DNA from 2 places in the Psychrosphaera aquimarina genome. Region 2 is predicted to be linked to the other one. Evidence: predicted binding sites of a transcription regulator. Region 2 holds the regulator's gene; the other holds the start of a gene.

Region 1 (15,500 bases), 210 kb from region 2:
CCCCACGTAACGTATTGCTAAACCAAGGTTTTCAACTTTTGGTTTTATCGACTTAGCTTCGCGAAAAGGCGGGTTGTTGATGGTTTCTATAAAGTTGGTATTTAACCACGGGATTCTGGCAATAATCTGTTCAAAATGACTCGCTCCTGCTGCTTTGGCAGCACAAGCATCAAATAACTTTGGGATTTCAGGCTCAAATTGTAATAACTCGGTAAAGATATAATCAGGATCAGCAACACGTTGTTCTAAATAGGTGAATAAGTTTTCATGGAAATACTCACTTACGTAAACTTTAAATTCTTGTTTAGTTGCTTGTTGTTTTAATTTTTTCTCACGAGCTTTTTCTTCAATGTCTAATAATGAACGAGTTGAACTTTGTTTTAATTCATCACGATTAAACCCTAATCGAGACATAGCAAAGTCATCAGATAACAGTAAATCCATAAATCTAGATTCTACAAAAGACGCTGTTTTTTGATAATTAGGGTTATTCATATAATAATATTGTTCAGTTTAAGATATTTAATTTAAAACAAGTACATAGATTCTATTGAAATTTGATCAATATGCCAGAAAATTTGCTAATAATTTATGGCCAAATTGCGTCAGTACCGATTCAGGATGAAACTGCACGCCCACTACGGGGTAGCCTTTTAACTTCAAAGCCATGAGTTCATGTTTATTATTATTTTGATCACAACTCCAAGCCGTTGCTTGAATTTGATCTGGTAACGTATTTTCATCAACAATTAGAGAATGATAACGAGTAACCGTAAATGGGTTGTCAATTCCTGCAAAAATATTACTTTGTGAATGCATGATATTAGAGGTTTTTCCATGCATCACTTTGTCTGCTTTGGAAACCACCGCCCCAAATGCTTGTGCGATAGCTTGATGACCTAGACACACACCCAGTATCGGCACATGTTTATAAAACTGAAGAATAATATCCTTCGATAAACCGGCTTGTTCTGGTGTACCTGGACCTGGTGATATAACGATATGATTAGGTTTTAGTTGTTTAATCTGATCAATCGTAATTTCATCATTTCGTTTTACGACAACATCTTGTCCCAATGTCCTAAAATATTGCACTAAGGTATAGGTGAAAGAGTCGTAGTTATCAATCATTAACAGCATAAAGTAATCTACAAAATATAAAAGGGCTGTTGTAGTGACCATCTATATAAGATGGTCATGAAAAACATATTTATGGCGTTACAAAACCAATTGCATCATAAACAGCCTTTAAAGTTTTTTCTGCTTTAGCTGATGCTTTTTCTGCACCAAGCGTCATTATTTTGCTTAGTTCAGTTTGATCATCTCTAATTTGATAAAAACGTTGCTGAATAGGTTCTATCATAGAGACTACCGCATCTGCTGTATCTTTCTTTAAATGACCATACATTTTATCTTCGTATTCAGGCACTAAGTCTGCAATTGACTTCCCAGTTGCAACACTTAGCAGTGTTAACAAGTTTGATACACCTGGCTTTTCTTCACGGTCAAAGTAGATACGAGCTTGCTCGTCTGAATCCGTAACGGCTTTTTTTAGTTTTTTCTCAATTTTCTTTGGTTCGTCTAATAACATGATAAAGCCATTCGGATTTTCATCTGACTTAGACATTTTTTTAGTTGGCTCTTGTAGGCTCATTACTCGTGCGCCAAACTCTGGAATGTAAGGTTCAGGCACCGTAAATACATCACCATGAATATTGTTAAAGCGGGTAGCGATGTCACGAGTTAACTCTAAATGTTGTTTTTGATCTTCGCCTACAGGAACTTTATCCGCTTGATATAAAAGAATATCGGCCGCTTGCAAAACAGGGTAGGAAAATAAACCTACATTGATATTGTTTTGGTTTTTAGCTGATTTGTCTTTAAATTGCGTCATACGATTTAATTCGCCCATTTGCGAATAACAACTTAACGCCCATGCTAATTGCGCATGTTCTTTTACTTGAGATTGCACAAACAAGGCTGATTTAGTTGGGTCAATACCGCACGCTGTGTATAACGCGATACCGTCCAAAGTACGCTCACGTAAAGTTTTAGGGTCTTGACGTACGGTTATTGCATGTAAGTCTGCAAGCATAAAAAAACAGTCATGATCTTGTTGTAACGTTAACCATTGGTTAATTGCGCCAATATAGTTACCAATTGTCATCCCGCCGGTGGTTTGGATCCCACTTAAAACTGTCTGTGTCATAACTGTCTCATCATCTAAAACTTGTAATTACTATGGTTGGCGTTTATCTAAACTGACTTTAGTTACGCCGAAAAGTGCGACATTGTAACGTGAAAATGTACATGCGCAATCTAGCAAGGCACTTTATTTGTTATATCTAATCGTTAAGTTGCAAAAATGCCTGTTCAATGGCTTGTTTTCGGTTTTCTTGATTAAAAATGGCAGAGCCCATTACAAAAGTGTCCGCTCCAGCCTGTTGTATCTGTTTGATGTTGTTTTGATTGACGCCCCCATCAACGGATATACGAATGTTTTTATCATGTTTTAACGCTAATGCTCTGACTCGTTTAATCTTATCTAATGAACTTGGAATAAATGATTGGCCACCAAATCCCGGATTAACCGACATAATTAACACCATATCTAACTCTTCAATACATTCTTCTAATACGGTGATTGGTGTAGCTGGATTTAATACGAGTCCAACTTGGCAGCCTAACTGTTTCACTAAGCTAATTGAACGATGGATATGTTTGGAGGCTTCTGGATGAAAACTAATTGATGTCGCGCCCGCCTTCGCAAACTGTTCAATCATTGTATCAACAGGCTCAACCATTAAATGAACATCTATTGGCGCTGTAATACCGTGTTCCCTAAGCGCAGAACAAATCATCGAACCAAAGGTTAAATTAGGCACGTAATGATTATCCATGACATCAAAATGAACCCATTGGCAGCCGCCAGCCAATACTTCATTTACTTCATCGCCTAATTTAGCGAAATCAGCGGACAATATAGACGGAGCGATAATTGGTTTGTTGTACATTTTAACGTCTCTTATAATTTATGTATGTAAGCACCATGTTGGGGCGTTATAATGCACCAACTTGTGAATATTAAGGTAAAATAAATCCCACACTCAAAAAAATATAACAATATCAATGATATATAATTCGGCATGTATGTTGAATTGGTATTAACAACTACAACACAAAAAAACTACAATAATTTCAGGATTAACAACATGAAAAATAACATGAAAAAAACACTTTTAGCTACCTTATTAGGTGCGACTACACTAGTTTCTTCAGTTGCACATGCAGAATTGTCTGCTAATGCATCAGTTGTATCTAATTACCTTTGGCGTGGTTTAGAACAAGCTGATGGTGGTCCAGCGGTTCAAGGTGGTCTTGATTACTCAAATGAGTCTGGTTTTTATGCTGGAACTTGGGCTTCAAATGTTGATTTTGGTGGCGACGCAAAAATTGAATTAGACCTTTATGGTGGTTACACAGGTTCGTTAAACGATAAGATAGAATTTGATGTTGGTTACGTTTTATTCGCATACCCAGGTGGTGAAGATGGACTTAACTTTGGTGAGTTATACGGTAACTTCTCAATGGATGCATTAACGGTTGGTATTGCTGTATTAGCTAATGCAACGGGTGCTGACTTTGGTGATAGCCTGTATCTTTCTGCTGATTATGCCATTCCTTTATCAAATGATTTTGAATTAGGTCTTCATATTGGGTCTTACAGCGGTGACTTCTCTTCTGACACTATCGATATTGGCGCAACAATCGCAAAAGATTCTTGGGCAGTAGGTGTATCTAAAGTTGATGAAGGCGATGATGAAATTAAATTGTATGCAAGTTACGCATGGGATTTTGCTCTTTAATTACTGATGTAATTATTGATAAGTGCCGACCTAGTGTCGGCATTTTTGTTTGTGCAGCTTTATCAAAACTAAAAAATACGGACTATGCTTATCATTCTTAGAACGCTGTTTTGGAGATGTCATGAACCCCAATAATATTTTAGAGTCCGTTATAAAGTTACGCTCAGAGCTTGAGGTAACCGATGATATTGAGCCAGAAGTTTTAGAGCAATTAGAGTTATTTCACCGAGACATACAGAGTAAGATTAACTCCAATGAGTTAAAAGCCGAAGAAACCATTTTTGAACAATTACTAGAAATGGAAACTAACTTTGCTACTAACCATCCTGTTTTGGAAAAGTTAACTCGTGATGTTATTGATAGATTGTCGTTAATGGGGATTTGATTTCCCCATTTTTAATTATCAGTTGTCTAGATAATAGGCAGTTAATGAATAAAAACGATCTTTCTCCTGTACTGCCCTTTAATTCTGTCATATCGTCCATATCTCTTTTTGTAGCAATATATAGATAGCATTAAGTAGTTATGGACTTTTCTGCCTTAAATAAATCTGCCGCAAATTCTTTCAACCAACAAAAATCTTTAATTAAAAAGGTTTTGGCTGGTAAAAAAGTTAAGTGTAATAACTGTAATACGTTAATAAGCGTACATACGGGTGCAGATAGTGTAATGATAAAGTGTGAAAAAGATTGCACAGACATAAAGCTTGATGCTGAATTACTTAAATAAAAATTTGAGTCAGGAAAACTGACCAGGAACACATTGGAGAATAAAATATGGCCGTTAACTTTCAGGCTTTACATAAAGAAACGCATAATAAGATCAAAGTAAAACCAGTTCAATCTGTAGAAGATTTAGCAACACAACACGCATTAGGTGTTGTTGTACAAGAGTTTGCTTTAGCGGGTAATCAATACCCAATTGTATTTGTTAAAGAAAAAGATAAAGAAACATTTTTCCCAGTTGCTATTTTAGGTCTTGAGCCACAAACAAACTTGTTTGTTAGTGCAGACAACAAATGGGAAGGTATGTACATGCCAGCTCGTTATACTCATAAGCCATTCTCAGTGATCCCTAGTAAAGAAGATGCTAACTTGTTTGGTATCGCTATTAATATGGACAGCGAAATCGTTTCTGAAGAAGAAGGCCAAGCGCTTTTCAAAGAAGACGGTGAAGAAACAGAATACTTAGCAAGCCGTAAAAAGTCGTTAATTTCTTATGTTGAACATGAGCAAATTACCAAAGCGTTTATTGAAGAGCTAACTAAGTTTGACCTTCTACATGCACAAAACATTAATGTTAAAGTGGGTGAGCAAGAGTTTAACTTAAATGGTTTGTTTATCGTTGATGAGAAAAAACTATCTGCGCTTTCTGACGAAGATTTCTTAAGCTTACGTAAACGTGGTTTCTTAGGTCCTATCTACGCTCATTTAGGTTCTATGCATCAAGTAAATAACTTGATTCAAAAACAAGCTGCTAGAACAAAAGCCGCTGAAACTAAATAAGTTTATATTTCTTTATTAAGAAAAAAATATAAAAAAACCTCATTTTAGAATTTCTAATATGAGGTTTTTTTTGATTTAAATTTTATTCAGTAACTGGTTAGAAATAACTACCAAATAATATGTTCCACTCAGTGAACGTAAAGTGCTGAGACGCTTTGTCAGCGGTGAATTTGGTGGTTCTGATATCTTGCATATCAATGTAACCAAATTTTAATTCTGAACGAAAAAATAGTTTGTTATAGCTAAACTCTATGCCAGCTTTTACATGTGTGCCCCAACCAGCAAAGTGAAACTGATCGTGACGATCGTTACCAAGAATAGTTGCATTGGTTCTAGGTAACATACCTCCGACACCAGCCCCTAAAATTCTAGAAATGCGGAAGCTCGGCGTTACGGCATGTAATTCGTCAAAGCGATTCAGTTCGATATTGATATAGTTCAAGCCGTCAGTATGTTCAAAAGCTAATAACGTTGGTACACCAAGTTTGTGATCATCGTTTGGTTCACCTCGGTTTCCTAAATAAACGCCTTCATTGTTATAAGTGCCGTCATGAATACTACCAACATTGATGTAACCGTCTATTTGGGCTGTTTGCTCTTGATCCATTACGTATTTCATATGGTCTACACCAAAAGAAATCGCATAATGATCAGCAATAAAATAACCAACTTTAAAGTTAGTTTGAGGCAAAGTCATACCAAGTGGATTTAGGTAAGGGTGAATACCAACCGCAGACGGTCGGTCTGATGCTGTCATATCATTAATAGTAAAGTCGTAATTCTCACCTCTAAAATGAACGTCAGATTTTGAGTAATACCCACGATTCCAACCCCAGAACGCATAAAATGACCCTTTTTCATGAATACCGACTTCTTTTTCTTCGGCGATAAGGTTGGTTGACATGGTCATACCCAAAACAATAAGACTTATACTAGAAAAAACTCTAAACACATTAAACTCCACTTAATTTTAAAAGTTTAAAATTAACGTTAAATAGCAACATTAAAATTAGGTGCGTATGCTAACTTATTTTGAGAAAAGTGGATATAGGGTATTTACTCGAAATTGTTTAAAAATGTATCTATTTTTCTTCGTTAGATTTAATAATTAATAGCTTGCCTACGTTTTAATCCCATAAATTTATTACTATCTCAGCTTTAATTGCTCTCAAGTGCAGAGCAGACGGTAAAAGGTATTTCACTTTCATAAACGGCAATCCTACATACACAGAGCCTTTGTTGTTATTAATCCACAATTATTTTAAGGGGGTTACCAAATAAAATTGATAAAAATAGAGTGATTGATCAAATTTCAATCATTTGGTTGTTAATGATAATGATTCTCATTTACTTGTTGTGTTTTATTCATTACTCTTAACAAAAGTCATAACAACTTAACTTGGAAATTCGAATCATGGATCACAACAAATCAAATCCAAAACGAGCACTTGGTGCTCAAGCTGTTGCAGCCGCTCTTGCTATCACTAGCCCATTTTTATATGCAGAACAAGCTAATAGCAGTGATGTAGAAAAGGCATGTGCTGATAAAAATGATGTTAAATGCGAAATTAACCAAACTGAAGAAGCGATGGAAAAAATTCGCGTTCATGGCGTAAGAAGCTCAGTTTATTTAAGTGATGAGTCTGGCGATGTTCGTCGTATCGCTGCATTAGTTGATACGCCTCAGGTTATTACTGTTCTAACACAAGACCAAATTTTAGAAGCGGGCAAAACTGACCTTAAAGATATTTTGTCAGCGCAAGCTGGTGTGACTTTAGGTACGGGTGAAAATGGTAATGCATTTGGTGACCGTTACATCATTCGTGGTCACGAAGCGCGTAGTGACGTATTTGTTGATGGATTACGTGATCCAGGTATGAGTACTCGTGAAAGTTTTGCTACAGAACGAGTTGAGATCACTAAAGGTCCTAGCTCAACGTTTGCTGGACGTGGTTCATCAGGTGGTGCAGTAAATAGTGTTACTAAAAAAGCCTCTGTTGCTTATAACCTAGGGCGTGTAGAAGCCGGCTTAGGTACGGATGATTACTCACGTGTAACGTTAGATTACAACTTGCCGCTTTCTGATATCGCCGCGGTACGTATTAATGCATTAACTTCTGGTAAAGATAAACCTGGCCGTGAAGGCATATCGAGCGACAGAGATGGTTTACAGTTGTCAGGTGTTTATTTACCAACACAAAAACTGTCTTTCACTGCTGATGGCTATTATTTAGACGCTAAAGATGTATCTGACTTAGGCAGCTACTTTAACCGAGATACACGTAAACCTTTTGCAGATATCCCGGTTTATGCACAGGATTCAGATTTCTTATCTTCTGAAGTAAAAACATTTACTTTAAGAACAGAATACGAAGTAAGCGATAATGTTACTGTTTACAACGCAACACGTATTGGTGAAACTGAAAATGGTTACATTACAACAGGCGCAAGTGGTACAACTAGAGCGGATTCAGACCCATTTGCACCAGGTGTTGCGACAATCAGCTTAAGTACACACCAAGGTAATCAAAATGTTGAGTACATGAGTTCTCAGTTTAATTTATTTTGGAATACAGAATTATTAGGCTTACAAAACAACTTTGTATTTGGTGCTGAGTTTACTGATGAGAATGTAAGTAACGGTGTTTACGACATTGAAAGTAACAACCCAACTAACTGTGTAACCAGTGGCCGTCGTGGTGATGCTCCAAACTACTGTATTATCGATGGCAACGGTGATGTTGTAAGTAATATTGGCCAGTTAATGGGTAGAACTTATGTTGATGATTATGACGACGCGGTTATGAACATCGAGACGGTTTCTATTTACATGATGGATACAGTTAAATTAAATCCACAACTAGACCTTTATTATGGTGCTCGTGTAGACAGTTTTGATTATAGCAATGACACACAAAGACAGGGAACTGTTACCGCGTACGAATACTCAGATACTATGTACAACGGCAACATTGGTTTAATTTATGATCTGTCGGAAGATGTTAATGTTTATGCAAACTACAGTACTGCAACAAACATTAATGGTGGTGAGTCAGATTTAGGTGCAAGTTGTGGTTATGGTGGTGTTTGTGGTTCGGTTGATCAAGTTCCAGATTCGGATCCTGAACGTGTAGAAAATATTGAACTTGGCACCAAGTTTATGGCGTTTGATGATAAGTTTATGTTCACTGCTTCTGTATTCCAAATCACCAAGAGTGACGTTATGGAAAGTGTTGGTGACGATGACTATGCAACATTAGGCACGTTAAATACCGGTGAAAATAAAGTTAAAGGTATTGAAGTTGGTTTTGTTGGTGATATTACCGAACAATTAAGTGTTCAATTCTCTGCAACGGCTATGGATTCAGAAGTAACAGAGTCAATAAACGAGACCAGCATTGGCTTAGCATTGAGTAACTTTGCTGAAAACAGTGTTTATTTACAACTAAGATATGAAATTAACGACAAGTTTGTAGTCGGTGGTGATTATGCTTATCAAAGTGAAATGTATGCCGGTCAGCCAGATACAGCGGCTGGTTACGATTTTACAAACAACCAGTACAGCATTGTCGTACCTGATTATCAAGTTGTTAACTTATTTGCTAACTATTATGCAACTGATGCGTTAACGTTTAGATTAAATATTGGCAATGCCTTTGATGAAACATATTATACTGCCGCATATCGCAGTGGTGCATTTATGTATTTAGGTAATGCAGCGAGTACTAAACTAACCGCAACTTACGAGTTTTAACGATAGAGAGACAGCATGATTGTTATTGAACCTTTAATTTCTGCCCAAGACGTTAGCTACTTTCGTCAACAGTTATCTGAATTGCCTTGGCAAGATGGAACTAATACTGCAATGGGCATGGCGTCATCGGTGAAAAATAACAATCAAGCTGATAGTTCTGATGCCAAAGTTCGCCAACTCTCAAATGAGTTGTTGGCGAAACTTGGTCAACATCCCACATTAATTTCTGCGGCGCTACCGCATAAAATATTCCCACCTGTTTTTAACCTTTACAGCGAAAGCCAAGAATATGGGTACCATGTAGATGCCGCCATTATGCGAATTCCTGGTACACAAGAAGTATTACGCAGTGATATTTCAATGACTGTATTTTTGAATGACCCTAACGAATATGAAGGTGGTGAACTTGTTATTTCCACTGAATTTGGCGAACAACAAGTTAAATTGCCAGCAGGGCATGCGGTTGTTTATCCGTCGAGCAGCTTACACAAAGTGAATGCGGTTACTTCAGGTCAACGTGTTGCAGCCATTACGTGGATGCAAAGTATGATAGCGGATACCAGTTTAAGACAAACCTTGTACCAATTGGATCGCAGCATTCAAAACTTAATCGCAGATGAGAATACCAGCAGAGCAGAGTTAGACCGTTTACATAATGTATATCACAACTTAATCCGCCAGTTTTCTCAACTAGGGTAAAGCTAAGCGTTAGTGAATAAGCTTGATTTATAAAGGTTAATAAACAATTTTGTGCGTATTTCCGATAAAGTTGCGTATGATAAGTTAGTGTTATTAATCAGACTTAACTAACAGTAACTAGGATTTAGTGACTATGCATTCGCACTCTTCTCATGAAGGTCATCACCATCATCACGACCACAGTGATAAATCATCCTCCCAAATAACATGGGCATTTTTCCTTAATTTTACATTTACTATTATTGAATTTATTGGCGGTTACCTTACTAACAGTACTGCTATTATGGCCGATGCTGTGCATGACTTAGGTGATACGTTATCCATAGGTAGTGCTTGGCTGTTAAATAAATTAGGTAATAAAAAAGCCAATGAATCATATAGTTATGGTTTTAAACGTTTTTCTTTACTGGGGGCTTTATTAAATGGCGTGATCTTAATCATAGGTTCTACTTGGGTATTGATTGAATCTGTATCTCGGTTGTTTGATCCTCAAATGCCAATGGCTGAAGGCATGTTCTTTTTAGCGTTGTTAGGTATTTCCGTTAACGGTTATGCAGCATATCGATTAAGCAGCGGTAAATCATTAAACGAAAAAATGCTGAATTGGCATTTAATCGAAGATGTTCTTGGATGGGTTGCCGTTTTAATTGTTTCTGTGGTGTTGATGTTTGTTGAGTGGCCGTTATTAGACCCTATTTTATCAATCGCGTTTACCCTGTTTATTTTGTTTAATGTGGTTAAGTATTTACGCAGTACTTTTACGTTATTTTTTCAAGCCACGCCTGATCAAAAGCTACTTAATGATATTCAAACGGAACTAACTCGTGATGAATTAGTTGTGAATACACATCATCTGCATTTATGGTCGTTAGATGGTGAACAACACGTATTAACGGCTCACTTAGAATTATCACAAATGGTTGAGGCCAATAAACTGTTTACTTTAAAACAAGAGATTGCGGCTAATCTTGCACCATTTAACTTGGCGCATACCACTATAGAGTTCGAGTTCCCTGATGAGCAATGCAGAGATGAAATGGTAAGTGACTCAGAACACGAACACCACGAGCATCATTCACACAGTCATTAATGACTGTGTGAATGCTCATTTGATTGACAAGAAGAGACTAGCCTGTGTGTTTTATTGTTTATCAACAGGGGCGGCCATTTGTTCCAATGGCTGAATTTTCACTTTCCGATTACCGCCCAATTCAGAATATAACATCGCAGTAATGATCAAGCCTGCGCCCAACCAACCTTGTACTCCCAAATGCTCAGACAATATAAAGTAAGCTGAAACGTGTGCAAAAATAGGCTCTAAAGCAAATACCAAGGCTATTTTGTGTGGCTCTATCAAACGTTGACTCGAGGTTTGCACCCAATAAGCAAAGGCACTAGATAACACTCCAGAATACACTATGGCAGCAATAACTCTAGGTTCTGATATTTGTTGCCAGATGCTAGCGTACTGTTCATATCGTCCAATACTATTTTCAACAAACGCGGTAAAAATACAATACACGGCCACTGCGCCTAATTGAACAATGCTAAAACGTATTACAGGGAATTGATGGCTGTATTTAGCCATAAAAGAAATATGCACGGCGTAACAAGTGGCACCAAGAGCAACCAGAATATCACCTTTATTGATAGTGAGATTATCGCCTATGGTTAAAAAGTATAAACCGGATGTCGCTAGAACGACAGAGACCCAAACCTCAAATCCAACTTTGTTTCGATATAACAAATAGCCAATAAGTGGAACCAAAGGCACACATAAACCAGTGATAAACCCTGTATTTGAAACGCTAGTGTAATTAAGTCCTTCGGTTTGCAAAGTAAAACCTAAAAACAATAATGAACCTAAGCCAAATCCGGATTTAAACAAACGGGTACGTTGATAATTTTCAGTGCTGGTTTTTTTACCTGTGATAAACCAAAGTGGTAATAATACTAAAGCAGCCAGACTGAATCTAAATGCATTAAAAACACTTGTTGGCATAATATTGATGGCATCATCAATAACAACAAAACCTAAACCCCAAATGGCATTTACTGCCACTAACGCCCAAAAGGCCATTCTTTTAGTTTGTATCAATGTGGTGTTCTCTTAAAAAATATACTTCGATAATGCTGATAAGCTTTGACCCTAATTAGGATATTTGAAATACTGAGGTCAGATCTTAAATCAGCTTTGGTAGTTTATCTTGTTCGACAAGTTTGTTGTTAGCATAATTTTAGTTATTTCGATTGTAATACAATCGTTTACGGCTATTGCTGCGCCAAGCAATGATCATCAACTTGATATACAGCATATTCAAAGTGAACATAATCATAGTGATGATTTACAGTTAAAAAATAGCAGTGTGATACAACAAGAACATAATATATCCGACTGTCATCATTGTGGGCATTGCACTGGTACTCATTTGTCTTGGATATTAGTGAAAAGTGTCATAACGCCAATTTCAGCCGTTAATATTCAATTTATCCCATATCAAAATTCAGCTTATAGCGAAGTTTTCGAAGCTTCCTTTAGACCTCCTAGATCTTAATTTATTTATCAAATACTTGAGCCTTTTGGCTCGCCATTAAAATAAATAATTAAGAGATTTTATGTATACATTAAAAAACAATACAGGTTTGTTCCTGTGTGTCTTTATGGCTGTGACTTTTATGATCACAGCTCCATTAGCCGCTGCGTCTAAGTTCGCTTTGCTTGAGCAAGAGAATGCCCAAGAGAATGAAACTGATCACGAAGAGGGGATTAACTTAAGTGCTGCTCAAATGAAGATTGCAGGTATTAAGGTCAATCCTGTTATTTCAAAAATACAATACAGTACGATTTACGCGCCAGGTGAAGTGAAAGCGAACGGTTATAAAAGTTATGTTGTTTCACCTCGGACTGAATCCGTCATTATCAACAGACATGCCATATTAGGTGAACATGTTGAAGTTGGGCAGAAACTCGTTACCTTGTTTAGCGAGTCAATGGCACAAGCACAAGCCGATTATTTAATAGCGTCTACTGAATGGCATCGCCTGCAAAAACTAGATAGCCAAACAGTGAGCGAAAGCCAATTAGTCTTGGTTGAAACTACCTTTAATGCAGCTTATGGCAAGCTCATCGCATTTGGTTTAACTGAGCAAACGATTAAAGATATTACCAATATAGATACTCGATTATTTGGTCAATATTCGTTGGTTGCTCAAAGTGCGGGTGTGGTTTTGCAAGATGACTTTTACCAAGGTCAACGTGTGGCGGTAGGTGATGTCGTTATGCTGTTAGCCGATGAAGATGACTTATGGGTAGAAGCGAAAGTATCTCCTAACAAAAAACTTAATGTCTCCATTAATTCTCCAGCGGTTGTTTCTTTGGGTAATCAAGATTACACAGCCAAAGTCATTCAAGAAGCTCACACCATAGATCCCATTACCCGCACAAGAACCATACGCTTGTCGGTAGATAACCATGAAGATAGTTTGCACTCAGGCATGTTTGTCAAAATAAACTTTCAATTTGCCACCACCAATAAAGTAATGGCGGTGCCAGAAGAAGCTTTGGTACGTGGTGCTGATGGAGATTGGATTGTTTTTGTTGAAGATCATCCCGGTGAATTTAATGCGGTAGAAGTAGAGCTTGGTCGAGCGTTGGGTGACTTAAGAGAGATTAAAGGACTGATAAGTGGCACTCGCGTTGTGACTCAAGGGGCATTTTTTGTTGCCTCAGAAAAAGCCAAAGGCGGATTTGATCCGCATAACCATTAAGGAGTCTGTTATGTCTAATAAAACTAATTTTAACAAAGCAGAATCCAAACAAACTGTTTTTAGTAACTCAATTTTTAACAAGATCATAGATTGGTCTATTGATAATCGGTTTCTAGTTGTTCTTGCACTTGTCATAACAATGGCCATTGCCGTTATGACCATACCTAAATTGAACTTAGATGCATTTCCAGATGTAACTAATATTCAAGTGGCGGTGAATACCGAAGCGCCTGGGTTAGCCGCTGAAGAAGTAGAGCAACTAATAACGTATCCCATTGAAGCTGTAATGTATGCACTGCCAGATGTTGAGCAAGTAAGGTCAATATCAAAAACTGGTTTGTCTGATGTAACTGTGGTCTTTAAAGAGGGTACTGATATTTACTTTGCTCGCCAGCTTGTTTTTGAACGACTACAAGCTGCCAAAGAGTTAATCCCTGAAGGGGTTGGTACTCCTGAAATGGGGCCAAATACTTCTGGCTTAGGACAAGTATTTCAGTATTTGTTGATTGCCGACGAAAACTCCGAATATGACTCAATGAGTTTAAGAAGTTTAAACGACTGGATAGTGAAGTTGTTGATCATGCCGGTGGATGGGGTGACAGACGTACTCTCATTTGGTGGTCATGTTAAACAATACCAAGTGAATTTAGATCCCACCAAGTTACTGTCTTATGAATTAACCCAAAGCGATATTGTGCAAGCTCTGGAAGTAAACAATGCCAATGTTGGTGGTTGGTATATGAACCGTGGACAAGAGCAATTGGTTATACGGGGCACAGGTTGGTTTAAAAGTGGCAATCAAGGCATAAGCGAGATTAACCAAGTACCTGTTAAAAGCGTAAATGGCGCAGTGGTAACTTTATCAGATGTGGCCAAAGTACAGATTGGCAGTGAGATAAGACAAGGCGCTGTTACGTTAACGCAACGATCAGATAACAATGAAGTTAAATCGTATGGCGAAGTGGTATCAGGCATAGTTCTTAAACGTATGGGGTCAAATACTAACGCGGCTATTGGTGGCCTAAATGCCAAGTTACCGTTAATTCAACAAGCACTGCCAAAAGGTGTGCGATTTGAGGCTTTGTATGATCAATCGGACTTGATAGAGCAAGCGGTTAATACGGTTGTTGAAGCATTGACGTTGGCATTTATCTTTATCTTTATTGTGTTAGCTCTGTTTTTAATGAACTTAAGGGCAACATTATTGGTATTGGTCTCTATTCCTATTTCAATCGCCATTGCTTTAATGGTCATGGCTTGGTGGGGGATTTCCGCTAACTTAATGTCGCTAGGTGGCATCACAGTTGCGATAGGTATGCTGGTGGATGGTTCTGTAGTGATGGTTGAGAACATGTTTAAACAGCTTGCACTTGAAGAAACAAAAGCGCTTAAAGAAAAAAGTATAAACAGTAAAACTTCAGGAATAGAAGCAAGGTTAAAACAAGCCGGTAAAGAAGTGGCAAGGTCAGTATTTTTTGCAGCCTCTATTATTTTAGTGGTTTTTGCGCCTTTATTTAGCTTTGAGGGCGTGGAAGCTAAGTTGTTTCAACCTATGGCAATTAGTATTATTTTAGCGGTGGTTTCTGCCATTATTGTTGCTTTGATTGTGGTGCCTGCTTTGGCTGCGTATATGTTTAAAAACGGCGTAAAACCACGTAAAAGTTTGGTTTTGAAGCCACTTGATAGACTTTATAAAACAACGCTAAAGGTAGCATTACTGCATACTAAAAAAGTGATGTTGATATCAATTATGTTAGTGATATCTGCAATCATGGTCATTCCATATATAGGCACTGAATTTGTACCAGAGTTAGAAGAGGGCACTATTAATTTAAGAGTCACACTAGCCCCTTCTGCTAGTTTAGAAACCGCCTTGTCGGTGGCTCCGATTTTAGAGCAAAAACTAAT
Region 2 (15,500 bases):
TCGTGCTTGTATTAAACAGTATGACCTGATCATTTTTAATGAAGACTAGTTCTTTATTATTAAACCAGGATAAGTAAAAAGAGAAATCTGACAATGAAGTTAACATTTTTAACTCCGTACTTTTAACATCGTAAATGAACAGCGATTTATTGTTATTGTCTAAACTTCTGATAAATGCAATTTTGTCTAATCTTGCATTATAACTAAAGGCAACGTCTCCATAAGAATTAAGAGGTGGGGAAATTAATACATGCGATTTCTTACTTTCCAAGTCCAATAATTTGATCGTTGCAGGTTGTGAATAGTCTTTGTAATAGATAAATGCAACTTGGTTATTGTTAATAAATTCTATTTTTGTCCAAGCATTTATTTCACTGCAGGGGGCTATTGGGATTGGTGTTTCACTAGCGTATTCACTATTGTTTGCGGTTAGTTGCATTTTATAAATAGTGCATACCCCAGATTCGGTACTTGCAAACACGATTTTACTTAGGTCTGGGGACAAAACGGGGGAATAAATATTGCCTTCATGGCTCATATACAAATCTGATATTTTCTCAGAATCCATATCTTTAACCCGAATGGTATTGAGGCCACTTTTTTGTTCATTCACATAGATTAATAACTGCTGATTAAAGCTGATGTCAAAATCACCTTCCGAGCCTTTATCATGAACTAATACCTTTGTACTTTTCAACATAGTAGGCGTGGTATTCGTAAACTGGTTTGTCACAACAAAAGTAATGGTTAAGATCACAATTAATATGGCAACAAAGGCAAAAATTACTTTTTGGTATTGAAAGCTCGCAGGCGGTTTTTGCGTGCTGTGTTGAGGTGTTTGCAGATAATATGGTGTCGTTTCAGAAATTTGCCTTACGACTTTTGTTGGTTCCACAATTTCCAGTTGTTCAATAACAAATGGCACTATAAATTGATAACCAACTTTAGGGATTGTTTTTATGTAGCTTTCTTTTGCATCAGGAGAGGGGGATAAAAGTCGTCTTAATTTGGATATATAAGGGTTGATAGTACTATCTGATTTTGCTGGATCATTTCCGTATATCTCAAAGTATAATTTGTCACGTGCCACGGGAGCCTGGCCATGTTTCATCAGATAGGACAGAATTTTAGCTTGTTTAGGGTCTAAGGTAACTGTGCGTTCACTTTGGGTGAACGAAATCGTCAGAGTAGAGAGGTTAAATACCCAGTCGTTCGTCACATAAAGCGTGCTCAATGTTAATTCCTTACTTTTGAGTTCATTCTTTCTACCAATGATTTTCGTTAGAAGTGGTGTTGATTAATTTTTTAAAATCATACCTTACTATGAGGTTTTTGTACCAATAAGATTAGATAAAAAACAAATAACTTACTTTCAGTATCAATATTAAAAGTATGAAATAAAACGATAGTTTTATTATTAGGGTATAATTGTATTGAGAGTGGTTAAATTACATAGAGGTTGTTATGGCACGCGCATCGGCGTATCACATTTTGGTTAAAACCAAAGAAGAAGCATTAAAAATTAAACAGAAATTAGACAAAGGTGATAACTTTCAAAAGTTAGCTAAACAGTATTCTACCTGCCCATCAAAAAGAAAAGGTGGTGATCTTGGTGAGTTTAATAAAGGTGATATGGTAAAAGCATTCGATGATGTAGTGTTCAGAAGACCTATTTTAGAAGTGCATGGACCTATAAAAACCCAATTTGGTTACCATTTAATTAAAACGGTTTATCGTAGTAATGGTTAATCAGTTTTAACCATTAACAATCTTCCCCTGGTAATTACTTCAATACTATAAGAGTAAAAGTGGTTAAGATTAGACAATACCAATGGCGGGTATTTATATTTTATCAAGCTGTAGTTTAAAGTCCTCTTTATAACGGCGGGATAAATTTAATAACTTGCCGTTATTTAGCTTTATTTCACTATCGCCACTACTCAAAGGGGTGATAGAAGTAACGGCATCCATGTTAATACCATAACAGCGGTGAATTCTACAAAAGCCTTTATTTTCTATTTGTTGTATTAGGTTGTTCATGGTCGTACGCATAGGATAAACGCGCCCTTGAATATGCAAATTCACATAATTCCCTGAAGACTCAAACCACTCAATATCTTCCACCTTAATAATAAACTCTTTACCTAATTTTTTTACCAGTAAACGGTCGATATTGTTTGATACAGGTTTGTCTTCACCTAGGTTTATGCTATTCGCCTCACCCTGCAGCCGACTGAAAATAAAACGGTAACTTAAAATAGCCATAATAAAAAACATAAATGACCAGAGGTCTTTTCGATATTCATAAATCAATTCAAAAAATAAATCACCAAATTCGTAGGTCAAATTTTGACTCCAATATACCAATTTTCGTAGCCAGACCATGATTGTTATGTGGCAAAGTGAAAAGACAACAGAGGCAGATAAATAGATAAAAAAAGTACGTGTAAACTTTTCTGACATCAGTGGGGATTTGTCTAAAAGCCAACTTATAGCAGGTAACATCAAAACCCAGCCTATCGCGCTGGAGTATTCAAATAAAAAAGGCTGCCAAATTAAGAAAGGTAAAGTATCAGAATTACGGCTTTCTTCCATGATCATGGAAGTGGCGTTAATTGTATTATTGAGCAAGATATAAACCGAAACAATCGCGGTTTCATACCAAGCTTGATACTTTTGAAAATGTTGGAATCTTATCATGTTGGCTATTGTTGAACGAAGTTAGATGTTTTGCAATGATTACATCCTGCTATCCACTATCCCTGGATCCCACCGCTTATCCCTACCCATTGTATATTAAGCACTTTTAGGTTTTAAAACACATAAACTCTGTCACTCTTGCCATCAATAGTAGATGGAAGTGAAGGCGTTACTGTGAAAAAAGCATTACCAATTATGGCGTTATTTATACCTAAGCATAATAACATTCCGAATCGGCGTTACGATTTAGATTGGTTAAGAGTGATTGTTTTTGGATTATTGATCTTTTATCACACAGGTATGTTGTATGTGGCTAACTGGGGATACCATATTAAAAGTCAATATTTATCAGAGGGGTTAGCCAATGTCATGTTGTTATTGTCCCCATGGCGAATGGCTGTTTTGTGGCTTATTTCGGGTATTGCAATTCGCTTTGTGTTAGTTAAAGTTCCGCTGTTGCAATTTATTGGCTTGCGCTCAATTAGGCTATTATTGCCTTTGTTATTTGCCATTTTAGTTATCATCCCTCCACAACTGTATTACGAAATGATATTCAACGGTGATCTCAACCTTAGCTATTGGCAGTTCTATAAAGCTTTTTTTGTAAATGACCATGAGTTATTCATTAATTATCAACCCGGAATTTGGCCGCACATTGATGTTAATCATTTATGGTATTTGCGTGAATTGTGGCAATACAGTCTTTTTTTAGTGCCTTTGTTACCGCTATTGAACAGTCGGTTTATCGAAAAATTAACGAACAAACTATTTAGCCTTAATGCCGTTGTCGCCATATTACTGGTAGTTATGCCTATTTTTATTATTCAACTCAGTATGGAGTCGGACCAACATCGTAATGCACTTGGCTTTATTTGTTTGATATATGGTTATTTGATTGGCTGGCATCCAGTTTTTTGGCAACGGGTTACGGAGCACTACAAAAACCTATTAATAATATCTCTGGTGTTATATCTATCCTTGATCACTTTTTATAATTTAGTTTGGCTAGGAGCTGATGAAAATACTAATAAAGTGTTACTCGTAGCGGGTAATTTTCTTTATAGCTTAGATAGAGTGTTATGGGTTTTGGCTGTGATGGGACTTGCAAGTCGTTATTTAAATAAACCTTCAAAGCAGCTTAGTTATTTATCTGATGCAGTTTATCCATATTACATTGTGCATCAAACTATTATAATTGCGGTAGGGTTTGAGCTTTCAAGGTTTTCATTGGGAATAGCTTTGGAAGGGGTATTAGTGTTGTTAATTTCTTTTGCCGCTTGTATTGCCACTTTTGAAATAATAAGGCGTGTTGAGCTATTACGAGTGTTATTTGGCGTTCGGTTAAAACACAGCTACTCACCTAATATTAAAAAGGCAGGCTATTTTATTGCGGCTGTGATTATCATTCCTTTTGGTTTAGAAATTCTATTGTAGCAACAAAACATATGAGCGTTTTTAGATGAAAACGCTCATATTTTTAACTCTGGTTATTTATCTTCGTTTTCAATTAAACGAATACCAGATTTTGAAATAGAGATAGTGCCATCTTTATATAATCCGCCAATTGCACGTTTAAATGCCGCTTTACTCATACCAAATAATTGAGAAATTAATGCGGGATCAGATTTATCGTGAACCGCAGCAAACCCGTTTTCTTTTTCTAAAAATTCAATAATGATTTTGGCAAATTTATCTCTGGTTTTTTGACCACCGTGTAAGGTTAAATCAATTTTTCCGTCATGACGTACACGTTTGATATAACCTTTTTTGTCTTGACCAAAACTCAACCTTTGATGGACTTCATCGGAGAACAATACTCCCCAATGAGTATGATTAATAATGGCTTTAAACCCTAAGTCTGTTGTATTGGCAATGATTAATTCAACCGCTTGGTTAGGTTCAAACTGGTCAGTACCATCTTCAACTAAGAAACGATCTACTTTGGTTGAACCTGTAATACGTTGATCCATGTCGTCTATATACACTCGAACAAGATAAAACAAACCTTCTTCAAGTGGTTTGTGCTGTTCGCCATAAGGTACTAATAAATCTTTATCTAAACCCCAATCCATAAATGCGCCAAATCGGCCCACTTCTTTTACTTTTAAATAAGCAAATTGGCCAACTTTGGCTTTAGGTCTTTGGGTCGTGGCAATAGGGCGATCATCAGAGTCTAAATATAAAAATACATTAATATTATCACCCACTTTTAATTCAGCACGGGCGTGTTTACGGGGTAGTAAAATCTCGCCTAACTCTCCACCATCTAAATAAAAGCCAAAGTCGACGGCTTTGATGACATCTAAGTTACAAGATTGACCAATTTGAGACATGAAAAGATCCTGATAAATAACAAGGGTAAAAATATTGTTGGCATTATAACCTTTAATCTTTGAATACCAAGAGATTAAGGTAAACGGTGTTGAGTTTGATTATAGAGTTAGGAAATAAGCTCGAAAATATAGCTATGGTGGGTTAGATAAGTAACCAAGTGGCCGTTCCAAGAAATGCGAATATGCCAACTATGTCAGTGACCGTGGTTAAAATCACGCTGCCAGCTAATGCAGGATCTATATTCATTTTTTTCAGCATTAGAGGAATTAAGACACCAGATAATCCTGCGGCAACTAAATTCATCATCATAGCAAAGGCTATAACTGCGCCTAACATTAAGTCTTGTTTCCAGATGGCAACAACACCGGCAATTAATACTGACCAGATAAGGCCGTTGAAAAATCCTATAGCAAGTTCTTTACCTAACAGCCAACGGGAGTTTGCTTGGGTTACATGGCCAACGGCCATGCCACGAATGACCAAAGTTAAGGTTTGGCTACCAGCAACACCACCCATACTTGGTACTATGGTATTTAATATGGCTAATACAGCTAATTCATCTAAGGTTGATTCAAATAAACTTGAAACAAACGCAGCTAACAAAGCGGTAAATAAATTAACACCTAACCAAACTGAACGTTTGCGCGTACTTTGAATTGCAGGTGCGAAGGTATCTTCTTCGTCATCCAAACCTGCCATGCTCATCATTGAGTGTTCGGCATCTTCACGGATAACGTCAACCACGTCATCGATAGTAATTCGGCCTAACAGGATACCATTTTCGTCTATTACTGGAGCTGAGATCCAGTTATAACGTTCAAACAGGGAAGCAACCTCAGAGTCATGCATGGTTGCAGGGATCACCTCAAAATCTGTTTCCATAACTTCAGAAATGAGTTTGCTAGTGGTAGATGTTAATAGTGCAGATAAAGATACTTCGCCAATGAAAGTGTCATCTTTATCAACGACATAAAGATAATCGGTAGTATCTGGAAGAGATTCTTTTAATCGTAAGTAGCGTAATATGACATCAACACTAACGTCAGGCCTTACCGTAATGGTATCGGTATTCATTAGAGCGCCAGCTGTTTCTTCACCATAGGCCATTACTCGTTTGGCACGAGCTTGGTCTTGTTTATCCATGCTTTTTAAAACTTTCTTAAACACAGCATCTGGCATACCGCGTAAAACGTCGGCAAAGTCATCATCGTCCAAATTACCGGCAGCTTCAGCTACTTTTTCTGGACTCATATTTTTTAAGATAGGATTACGAACTTCATCTGATAGTTCTTCTAATACTTCACCTTGAATATTGGCGTCGATAAGTTGCCAAATAACAGTCCTAGCTTTAGGTGGGGAAGAATGAAGTAATAATGCAATATCGGAAGCCGGAAGTGACTCAAGCATATTTCGAACGTGGACAAACATACCACTGTTAAGCGCGGTATTAAGTTCATCAATAGGAATGTTATATTCTTGTTCTAGTAGCTCTGGCATAGCCCCATCGTGAATATGCTTGTTTGAGTCTGATTTATATATTTTCAGACAAAATAGGAATATAGAGAAAGTTTAACGCACAAGCGTTATCTTGAACAGTAACTCTTTGATTTTTGTGTTAATAAAATATAGGAGTGAAGGTTACTCGTCTTCGTCAAATTTATTACTGATTAATTGGCAGATCATATTAACGGCTTCTTCAGCATCATTTCCTGTTGCAGAGATAGTTACCTCTTTGCCTTGATTACTCGCCAACATTAATAGTGCCATAACACTATCAGCATTGGCCGTTTTATCGGCCTGAGTCAGGGTGACAGAAGCATCAAATTGTTGAGCTAATTGAGCTAATTTAGTTGCTGCTCTTGCATGCAAGCCTAATTTATTTTCTATTTTTACGGTGCGACTACTTTCCATCTTTTTCACTTTCGTAACGGGCCATTTCACGGTGGCGGACTCGGATGTTTTTATCTCTGGACTTAAACTGTCTAGCTAATGTTTCTGCAATATAAACGGATCTATGTTTACCACCAGTACAACCAATAGCAATAGTCAGGTAACTACGGTTATTTCGTTCTAAATGTGGTAACCAAGTGGACATAAAATTATTAATTTGAAAAACAAATTTATTCACTAAAGGCTCGCCAGCAAGAAACTCTCTAACCGGTAAATCTAAACCCGTAAGCGGTCTTAATTCTGGCTCCCAATGAGGATTAGGTAAAAAACGAGCGTCAAATACAAAATCGATATCATTAGGCACACCGTATTTAAAACCAAATGATTCAAAGGTTAATACCAGCTCTTTTGATGACTTACCTAATATCTTCTCTCGTACCATCTCAGTTAATTGATGTACATTAAGTTGAGAAGTATCTATGTATAAATCAGCACGGTTAGCTAATTCATCTAATAATTTACGTTCCTGTGAAATCGCTTCTGGTAAAGACGACTCGCCTCTTGAAAGGGGATGCAGACGACGGGTCTCGCTGTATCGTCTGATCAAAACCTCATCACTAGCATCAATATATAATACGGTGACATTGACGCCCTTTGGTAAGAAATCAAGGTTATCCATTAATTCTTGTTCAGAGGTGGGTAAATTTCTCACGTCTATACTTACGGCAACTTGGTCGTAATTTTTTTCAAGAGAATGAGATAACGCGGGTAATAAATTGACAGGTAGGTTATCAACACAATAATAGCCAAGATCTTCTAAAACCCTTAGAACGACTGTCTTCCCTGAACCTGACCTACCACTGACTATAAATATATGCATCTATGCTGCTTCAACTATGTTGTAAACGTCGAGGTCTGTTTCAGCTCGGCGTAAATTTTTAACTGTTTCTTTGTTATCTAATAACTTAGCAATAGATGCAAGTGTAGACAAGTGGGTATCACATTGATCTGCCGGAACTAATAAGGCGCAAAAAATATCAACGGGACGTTTATCAATGGCGTCGTAATTGATCGCATCTTGATTAACTAGAAAAACAGCTACGGCTTTTTTTATGTTAGTTAGTTTTCCGTGAGGGATAGCAATTCCATTGCCTATTCCGGTACTGCCTAACTTCTCTCTATTCATTAGACTTTCTAATATGTCATCAAATGAGTGGTCAGGGAGTTGTTCACTGGCTAACAGGGCGATTTGTTCGAGCACTTTCTTTTTACTCGCACAGTTAGTTAATCGTTTTGTACTTTCTGGTTGGAGAAGAAACTTAAGGTTCATTGACGTTCATTTACTACATTTACTTTTGAAGTGTACTCAAAAGGTAAGGTTACGAAATACCGTCCTTGGTATTTCCAGAATAATGATTAAATTAATGTTTGGTTAATTTTTCTTTGTGTTTAATGACCTGTCGGTCAAGCTTATCGATTAATGAATCGATGGCCGCATACATGTCGGTATGCTCAGAGGTTGCGAACAGCTCTCCACCATTTACGTGCATGGTTGCTTCTGCTTTCTGTGCTAGTTTCTCAACGTCTAAAATCACATGGACGTTATTAATATGATCAAAATGTCGCTCTAATTTGGCAAATTTTGTATCGACATATTCTTTTAAAGATTCAGTAGTGTCAATATGACGACATGTTAGGTTTATTTGCATAAGAAATTCCTTCTGTATTAAGTTTTACTTGGCTTACACCAAACGTTTTCTTTGGTTTGAAGGGGGAATGTTTAACGATTCCCGGTATTTTGCAATGGTTCTTCTGGCGACTTGGATACCTTGGTCAGCCAAAATCTCTGCAATCTTACTATCACTTAACGGTTTTGCTTGGTTTTCTGCTGCAACGAGCTTTCTAATAAGGGCTCTAATTGCAGTAGATGAACATTCTCCACCATTCTCAGTACTAACATGACTTGAGAAGAAGTACTTAAGTTCAAAAATTCCTCTAGGTGTATGCATATATTTATGGGTGGTAACCCTAGATATCGTTGATTCGTGCATATCGACCATTTCGGCAACATCATTGAGTACCATAGGTTTCATTGCTTCAGGACCATATTCAAAAAACGCCTGTTGCTGTTGAACAATACAATTAGATACTTTTAATAATGTGTCATTTCTGCTTTCTAAACTCTTAATAAACCATTTAGCTTCTTGTAAGTGAGAACGAACAAATTGAGTATCGTTGGCATTTTTTGATGTCTTACTTAACGATGCATATTGTTCATTTATTTTAAGTTTAGGCATAGAATTTGGATTTAGCTCAACTATCCAACGGCCTTTTTTCTTCACCACACTTACATCAGGGATCACGTAGTCAATTTCGTCTTTAATAACGATGCTGGCAGGGTTAGGATTTAGTTGTTGGATCAGTTCCAAAATGTCTTTTAATTCTGGTTCTTTTAATTTGGCTTTACGTAACAGAGTGCGGTAATCACGATTGGCTAATAAATCAATGTAGTTGTCGATGACATCTATAGCTTCGTTTTTCCAAGGCGTGTCGTCAGAAAATCGTTTTAATTGAATAGACAAACACTCTTGTAAATTACGGGCTGCAACGCCAACAGGGTCAAAATGCTGAATTCGTTTAAGTACCGCTTCAACTTCTTCTATTTCAACGTCTTCATTGTCAATGCTTTCAACAATATCTTCAGTAGAGATAGTTAAGAACCCTTTTTCATCAACCGCATCAATAATGGCGGTTGCGATGGCTAAGTCTTCGTCGGTAAATGGAGATAAATTTAATTGCCACAATAAATGGTCTTGAATATTTTCAGTTGTCTCACCTTGGTATACGGTGTCTTCACCTTCATAAGCGGGACCTGAACTCGCAGGAGCAGCACTCATGTAGTCATCCCACGTTGAGTCCATTGGGAGTTCTTCAGAAATGGTTTCACTTTGCAAAGCTTCGTTCGAACTCATCTCTTCTTGAGACCACTCATTGTCGTCATCGGAAGTCGTGTCTAATGTACCTTCCTGCAATGATTTAAGGTCACCATCATATTCTGCATCAAGATCTTGTGATTGCTGTTCGTCTTCACCATCTAACAACGGGTTACTATCAAGAGCTTCTTGAATTTCCTGTTGTAATTCCAATGAAGATAATTGCAATAAACGAATAGCTTGTTGCAGTTGAGGGGTCATTGTTAACTGCTGACCCATTCTGAGTTGTAATGTAGGTCTCATTTAATTCCGTTACTTAAACGCGTTTAACTGATTACTCGTAAGTGATAGTTACTATAACTTGAACTGATCGCCTAGGTATACTTGTTTTACAATTTCACTTGTTAAAACTTGTTCAGGAGTTCCTTCCGCAATGAGTTCTCCATGACTTACGATATACGCTTTTTCGCAGACATCAAGTGTTTCTCGCACATTATGGTCGGTAATTAGAACGCCAATACCTTTGGCTGTAAGTTGTTGAATTATCTTTTTAATATCTATAACCGATATAGGATCTACACCAGCAAATGGTTCATCTAATAAGATTATTTTCGGGTCAGCAGCTAATGCTCTGGCGATTTCTACTCGACGGCGTTCTCCACCAGATAGGGCCATACCATCGCTGTCTCTGATATGTTCAATATGAAATTCAGAGATCAGATCGTCTAACTTATCGGCTTTTTCATTGGCATTTAAATCTTTGCGCATTTCAAGCACAGCCATGATGTTTTGAGATACAGATAACTTTCGAAAGATAGATGTTTCTTGTGGTAAATACCCTATGCCTTGGCGAGCTCGTACGTGCATAGGTTCGTGGCTTAGGTCTACATCATTTAATGTGATGCTGCCTTTATCGTTAGGCACTAATCCTACAATCATATAAAAAGTGGTTGTTTTACCAGCGCCATTTGGACCCAATAAACCAACCACCTCTCCAGCATGTACTGTTAAACTCACATCTTTGACAACTTGACGTTTGTTGTATGACTTAGCTAAATGTGTGGCGACTAAAGTGGACATAAAATTTCTCTAAGTTAGTAGATGTTGGTATTAATCTTTTTGGTTTTTAAACGAGTTGTCACTCGACCATTTTGGCTTTCATCGCCTTCCGCTTTAACGCGCTGTGCTTTGAGATCAAATTCAATTTTAGCACTTTCAACCACAGATCCACCTTGTTGGAATTTAGCGGAGCCAGCCAGTTGCAATACTTGCGCTTCAACTAAGTAGGTTATTTCTAATGCTTGGGCTGATAGCTCTTGGTTATTTTGTTCTTTTTGCGAAAATATTGCTGGCGTGCCTTTAGCGATTAATTTATCGCTGTTGCCTTCTTTTGTGATAACAAATAACTCATCCGCTTTGATGGTAACACTACCTTGTTTAACAACCACATTACCTGAGAAGTAGAGGGTATTGTTTTTGTAATCTAAATCTTGATTATCAGCATCAATAATTAAGTCTTCTGATGCCGATACTATGCTAGAAAATAGAAGTAACATGGAGCAAAAGCCGGTGATTATTTTATTTATATACATAACTATGAGCCTTTAATTATCGTTTTAACGTGGTTAACCAAGCTGAGAGTTCCGAGTTCAAGATCCGCTGTTAATCCTTTGCCTTGAACCGTAACATTTTTACCTTGAATCGTAATGTCATTGTCAGTGGTGACCATATTCGTGTTTAAATTAATTTCTAAAAATTCGGTCGTGATTGAATTTACAAATTCATTATCAGAAACTTGTAACATACTCACGGACTCTTCTAATAGTAATAAGCCATCTTGCATATTCCCGATTTTTGCCGATAAACGCCAAAAAGGTTTGTTGTCTTGATAAATGATAAATTCAGGTTTTTTAAAGTGAGTTAGAGACAAGTCGGCGTAATGTTCCATCTTTTGTGAAAACACTTGTTGTTCAATGTTGCCGTCTTTATCAAACAACTCTTGATGTAGGAAGGTTGCAGTATATTCAGGTATTAAGTCACTTAATGTGTCACTATTTACCGTATCTTCGCTATCTAATGTGGGCAACCACCAAAGAAAACTGACGACTAAAAAGCTTAGTAATATTATCAGTCTAATATTCATTAAGCGCTCGTTCCCTCAAAATGCGTCGTGAGATATTCTTCGCCTTTTTGCATCATAATTAAAAAGTCAGTTAATTCACGAACTGCACCACGACCACCATTATTGGTTGTAACCATATCAGAAATACTTTTTACGTATGGATGACCGTCATTAACTGATACCGCTAAATTGACTAATTTCATTACCGGGACATCTGGAATGTCATCACCAATATAGGCAACTTGTTCGTGTGTAAGGTTAAGATTATTAAGTAGCTCTCGGTAACCCAAAACTTTGTCTTCCATACCTTGATAAATATGATTAACACCGAGTCCTTTCATTCTAATTTCGAGTAAAGTCGATTTACGTCCCGTAATGACGGCAACTTCGACACCAGCTGCCATTAAGGCTCTAATACCAAACCCATCTTTAGTATTAAAGGCTTTCATTTCTTCACCGCTATTGCCTAAAATAACTGAACCGTCAGAAAATACGCCATCAATATCACAAATTAACAATTTAATATCTTTTGCTTTTGCTTGAACCGACGGAGCGATAGCTTGATACCACTGAGTATATAATTCCATTAAATGACACCTGCTCTTAATAAGTCATGCATGTTTAATGCGCCAATTGGTTTATTTGTATCATCTAATACAAACAAGCTATTAATTTTTTTAGCTTCCATGATATTTAGAGTTTGCGCAGCTAATGTATTTGCTTGAGCGGTAACAGAGTTTCGCGTCATCATGTCAGTGATCATAATTTCATTTATTGGTTTATCTTGATCTAAGCAACGGCGTAAATCACCGTCAGTAAAAATGCCACTAAGTTGTCCCTGTTCATTAACTATTCCAGTCATGCCCAAACCTTTTTTCGACATTTCTAATATAGCTTGTTTTAACGATGCCGCTTCAGTGACTAGTGGTATTCGACTGCCAGTATGCATAATATCTTTAGTGGTTAGTAACAGTTTGCGACCTAAAGAGCCTCCAGGGTGACTTAATGCAAAGTCTTCGGCGGTGAAACCTCTGGCCTCTAACAAAGTAACGGCTAAAGCATCACCTAAAACTAAAGCAGCTGTTGTTGAAGCTGTTGGAGCTAACCCTAATGGACATGCTTCTTCAGTTACAGCAGCATTTAAATGGAAGTCACTATTAACGGCTAAGGTAGATTTATCATTACCCGTCATGGCAATAAGAGTGCAACCTAATCGTTTTAGAACTGGAAGCAAGGTTATGATCTCTGCGGTTTCTCCGCTATTTGACAATGCCAAGACAATATCACTTTTGGTGAACATGCCTAAATCACCATGGCTAGCTTCACCTGGATGAACAAAAAAGAAGGAGTACCTGTACTTGCTAATGTTGCGGCAATTTTATTGGCAACATGTCCTGATTTCCCCATACCTGTCACAATGACTCTGCCACTACAATTTAATATGGTTTCACAACTTTGTTCAAATTGATGATCAATTGATTGTGTTAAATTTGCAATCGCTTGTAACTCAATATTAATGACTTGTAATGCAGACTGCGAAAATTGAGAAAGACTCATAGTTAACTAGTAACCTTTATTAAAACTAAATAAACAGAATGATTTGATAAGCAACAAAACCAGCAACTAACAAACCACCTTCAAATCGGTTAATCCGTCTTGTTTTAGTGAAACTCATAGCCATAAATAATAGCGCTAACGTAGCACCAATCATAACCATAGTGTCACGAGTTGCAGCTTGTGGATCAATAGCACTCGGGTTAATCAGTGCCCCGACTCCCAATACCGCTAGTATATTAAATATGTTTGATCCAATAACGTTACCTATAGCTAAGTCGTCCTCGCCCTTTAGCACCCCAGATACACTGGCTGCTAATTCCGGTAAACTAGTTCCCAATGCAATAATGGTTAACCCAATCACTAATTCACTGATACCAAAGTAAGTTGCAATTGTAACTGCTGATTCAACTAAAAAATGGGAGCTTAATGGTAATAAGATTAAACCAAAAATTATCCAGCCCAATGCTACAGGTGTAGGTAGGTCACTAGGGATCTCATCTTGAGATTCAGCTAATAATGCATCGGGCTCGCCATTTGATGATTTTGCTAAATAAATTAGAAATCCGATAAAAGCAAAAAAGCTAACGGTTAAAAATATACCTTCATTAAATGATAAATAGTCGTCGTGAAGTATCCACCAAGCAAGGAAAGTAAAACCTAATAAAATTGGCATTTCACGATACAAGGTACTGGAAGAAACAATTAAAGGTCTTACTAAAGTAGTGATACCTAAAACAAGTAGGATGTTAGTAATATTAGAGCCGATTGCATTACCTACTGAAGTATCCGTTGCCCCAGCTAAAGCTGCGTTTGCAGAAACCATAATTTCAGGCGCTGACGATCCCATGGCGACAATTGTTAACCCTATTATCATTGGTGAAATACCAAGGTTTTTGGCAAAGCCGGACGCGCCGTAGACAAATTTATCAGCACTCCAAACTAAAGCCGCAAAAGAAAGGATTAAAATAATAATTGCACTTAACATGTATAAGAGATCACTTTATCAATAAATTATGGCGTTATTGTGGCGATACTCGTTTGATAAATCAAAACATAAATAAAGAAATAGTTAGATATAATCAATTCTTTACAGATTTTATATATTATTCTGCTTTCGTTTACACTTTTTAACGTTTTAGTCGTAGTAATGCCCGACGTTAATCAATACAATAGTTGAACTATTACGGAAGTCATCAGCCATAGGGTATTTGGTCGAAATATAATAAAACTATTATGAATGTAGATAAAACTGACTTTGAATCACCACATGTAGAATTAAAGAATGTCACATTTTCTCGCGGTGAACGTGTGATTTATGACGACATTTCTATGGTATTTCCAAAAGGCAAAATTACCGCGATTATGGGCCCAAGTGGCATAGGTAAAACGACCTTGTTACGTTTAATCGGCGGCCAACTTTATCCTGATTCAGGCGATATAATAGTTGCAGGACAAAACATTCCTCAATTAAGCCGCAAAGGTTTGTACTCTGCCCGTGAAAAAATGAGTATGTTATTTCAAAGTGGTGCACTTTTTACTGAAATGAATGTATTTGATAACGTGGCCTTTCCAATTAGAGAACATACCAAATTGCCAGAAGATATCATTCGAACTATGGTTTTAATGAAATTAGAAGCGGTTGGTTTGCGCGGTGCACATCAACTTATGCCAAATGAATTATCTGGTGGTATGGCAAGAAGAGCCGCATTAGCTCGTTCTATTGCTTTAGATCCTGAGTTAATCATGTATGACGAACCATTTGTAGGACAAGATCCTATTTCAATGGGCGTGTTAGTTCGATTAATAAGAAATTTGAATACGTCATTGAACTTAACCAGCATTGTAGTATCTCACGATGTGAAAGAAGTCATGGGTATCGCTGATTATATGTATATCATTGCAGATAAAAGGGTAATTGGTCATGGAACAAAAGAACAATTACTTGCAAGTGAATCACCCTTAGT

The links. Region 2 encodes sigma-54, which starts transcription at its own class of promoters, with help from an activator protein. Its sites were predicted from a motif close to GTTGGCACGNNNNTNGNNT; they were not measured.
Region 1: a site for sigma-54 is predicted at 3,141-3,159, ahead of RT723_RS14320 (TorF family putative porin). Genes of this name have one in related genera too.

Annotation. Positions count from the first base shown of each region.
Region 1 covers NZ_JAWCUA010000010.1:514,557-530,056, forward strand. Annotated here, with positions in the region: gene RT723_RS14300 (HDOD domain-containing protein) at 1-495, opposite strand, end outside; gene RT723_RS14305 (anthranilate synthase component II) at 562-1,140, opposite strand; gene trpS (tryptophan--tRNA ligase) at 1,211-2,209, opposite strand; gene rpe (ribulose-phosphate 3-epimerase) at 2,346-3,014, opposite strand; gene RT723_RS14320 (TorF family putative porin) at 3,225-3,866, shown strand; gene RT723_RS14325 (DUF4404 family protein) at 3,988-4,251, shown strand; gene RT723_RS14330 (hypothetical protein) at 4,392-4,595, shown strand; gene RT723_RS14335 (SapC family protein) at 4,643-5,371, shown strand; gene RT723_RS14340 (hypothetical protein) at 5,469-6,275, opposite strand; gene RT723_RS14345 (TonB-dependent receptor) at 6,786-9,125, shown strand; gene RT723_RS14350 (Fe2+-dependent dioxygenase) at 9,141-9,824, shown strand; gene RT723_RS14355 (cation diffusion facilitator family transporter) at 9,958-10,914, shown strand; gene RT723_RS14360 (DMT family transporter) at 10,966-11,922, opposite strand; gene RT723_RS14365 (hypothetical protein) at 12,032-12,379, shown strand; gene RT723_RS14370 (efflux RND transporter periplasmic adaptor subunit) at 12,441-13,592, shown strand; gene RT723_RS14375 (efflux RND transporter permease subunit) at 13,663-15,500, shown strand, end outside.
Region 2 covers NZ_JAWCUA010000010.1:300,849-316,348, forward strand. Annotated here, with positions in the region: gene RT723_RS13260 (winged helix-turn-helix domain-containing protein) at 1-1,234, opposite strand, end outside; gene RT723_RS13265 (peptidylprolyl isomerase) at 1,465-1,749, shown strand; gene RT723_RS13270 (LytR/AlgR family response regulator transcription factor) at 1,843-2,697, opposite strand; gene RT723_RS13275 (acyltransferase family protein) at 2,875-4,134, shown strand; gene RT723_RS13280 (CvfB family protein) at 4,188-5,033, opposite strand; gene mgtE (magnesium transporter) at 5,176-6,531, opposite strand; gene RT723_RS13290 (HPr family phosphocarrier protein) at 6,673-6,945, opposite strand; gene rapZ (RNase adapter RapZ) at 6,935-7,804, opposite strand; gene ptsN (PTS IIA-like nitrogen regulatory protein PtsN) at 7,805-8,254, opposite strand; gene hpf (ribosome hibernation promoting factor) at 8,346-8,633, opposite strand; gene RT723_RS13310 (RNA polymerase factor sigma-54) at 8,667-10,160, opposite strand; gene lptB (LPS export ABC transporter ATP-binding protein) at 10,212-10,937, opposite strand; gene lptA (lipopolysaccharide transport periplasmic protein LptA) at 10,952-11,449, opposite strand; gene lptC (LPS export ABC transporter periplasmic protein LptC) at 11,452-12,000, opposite strand; gene kdsC (3-deoxy-manno-octulosonate-8-phosphatase KdsC) at 12,000-12,566, opposite strand; partial or broken gene RT723_RS13335 (KpsF/GutQ family sugar-phosphate isomerase) at 12,566-13,536, opposite strand; gene RT723_RS13340 (calcium/sodium antiporter) at 13,562-14,521, opposite strand; gene mlaF (phospholipid ABC transporter ATP-binding protein MlaF) at 14,770-15,500, shown strand, end outside.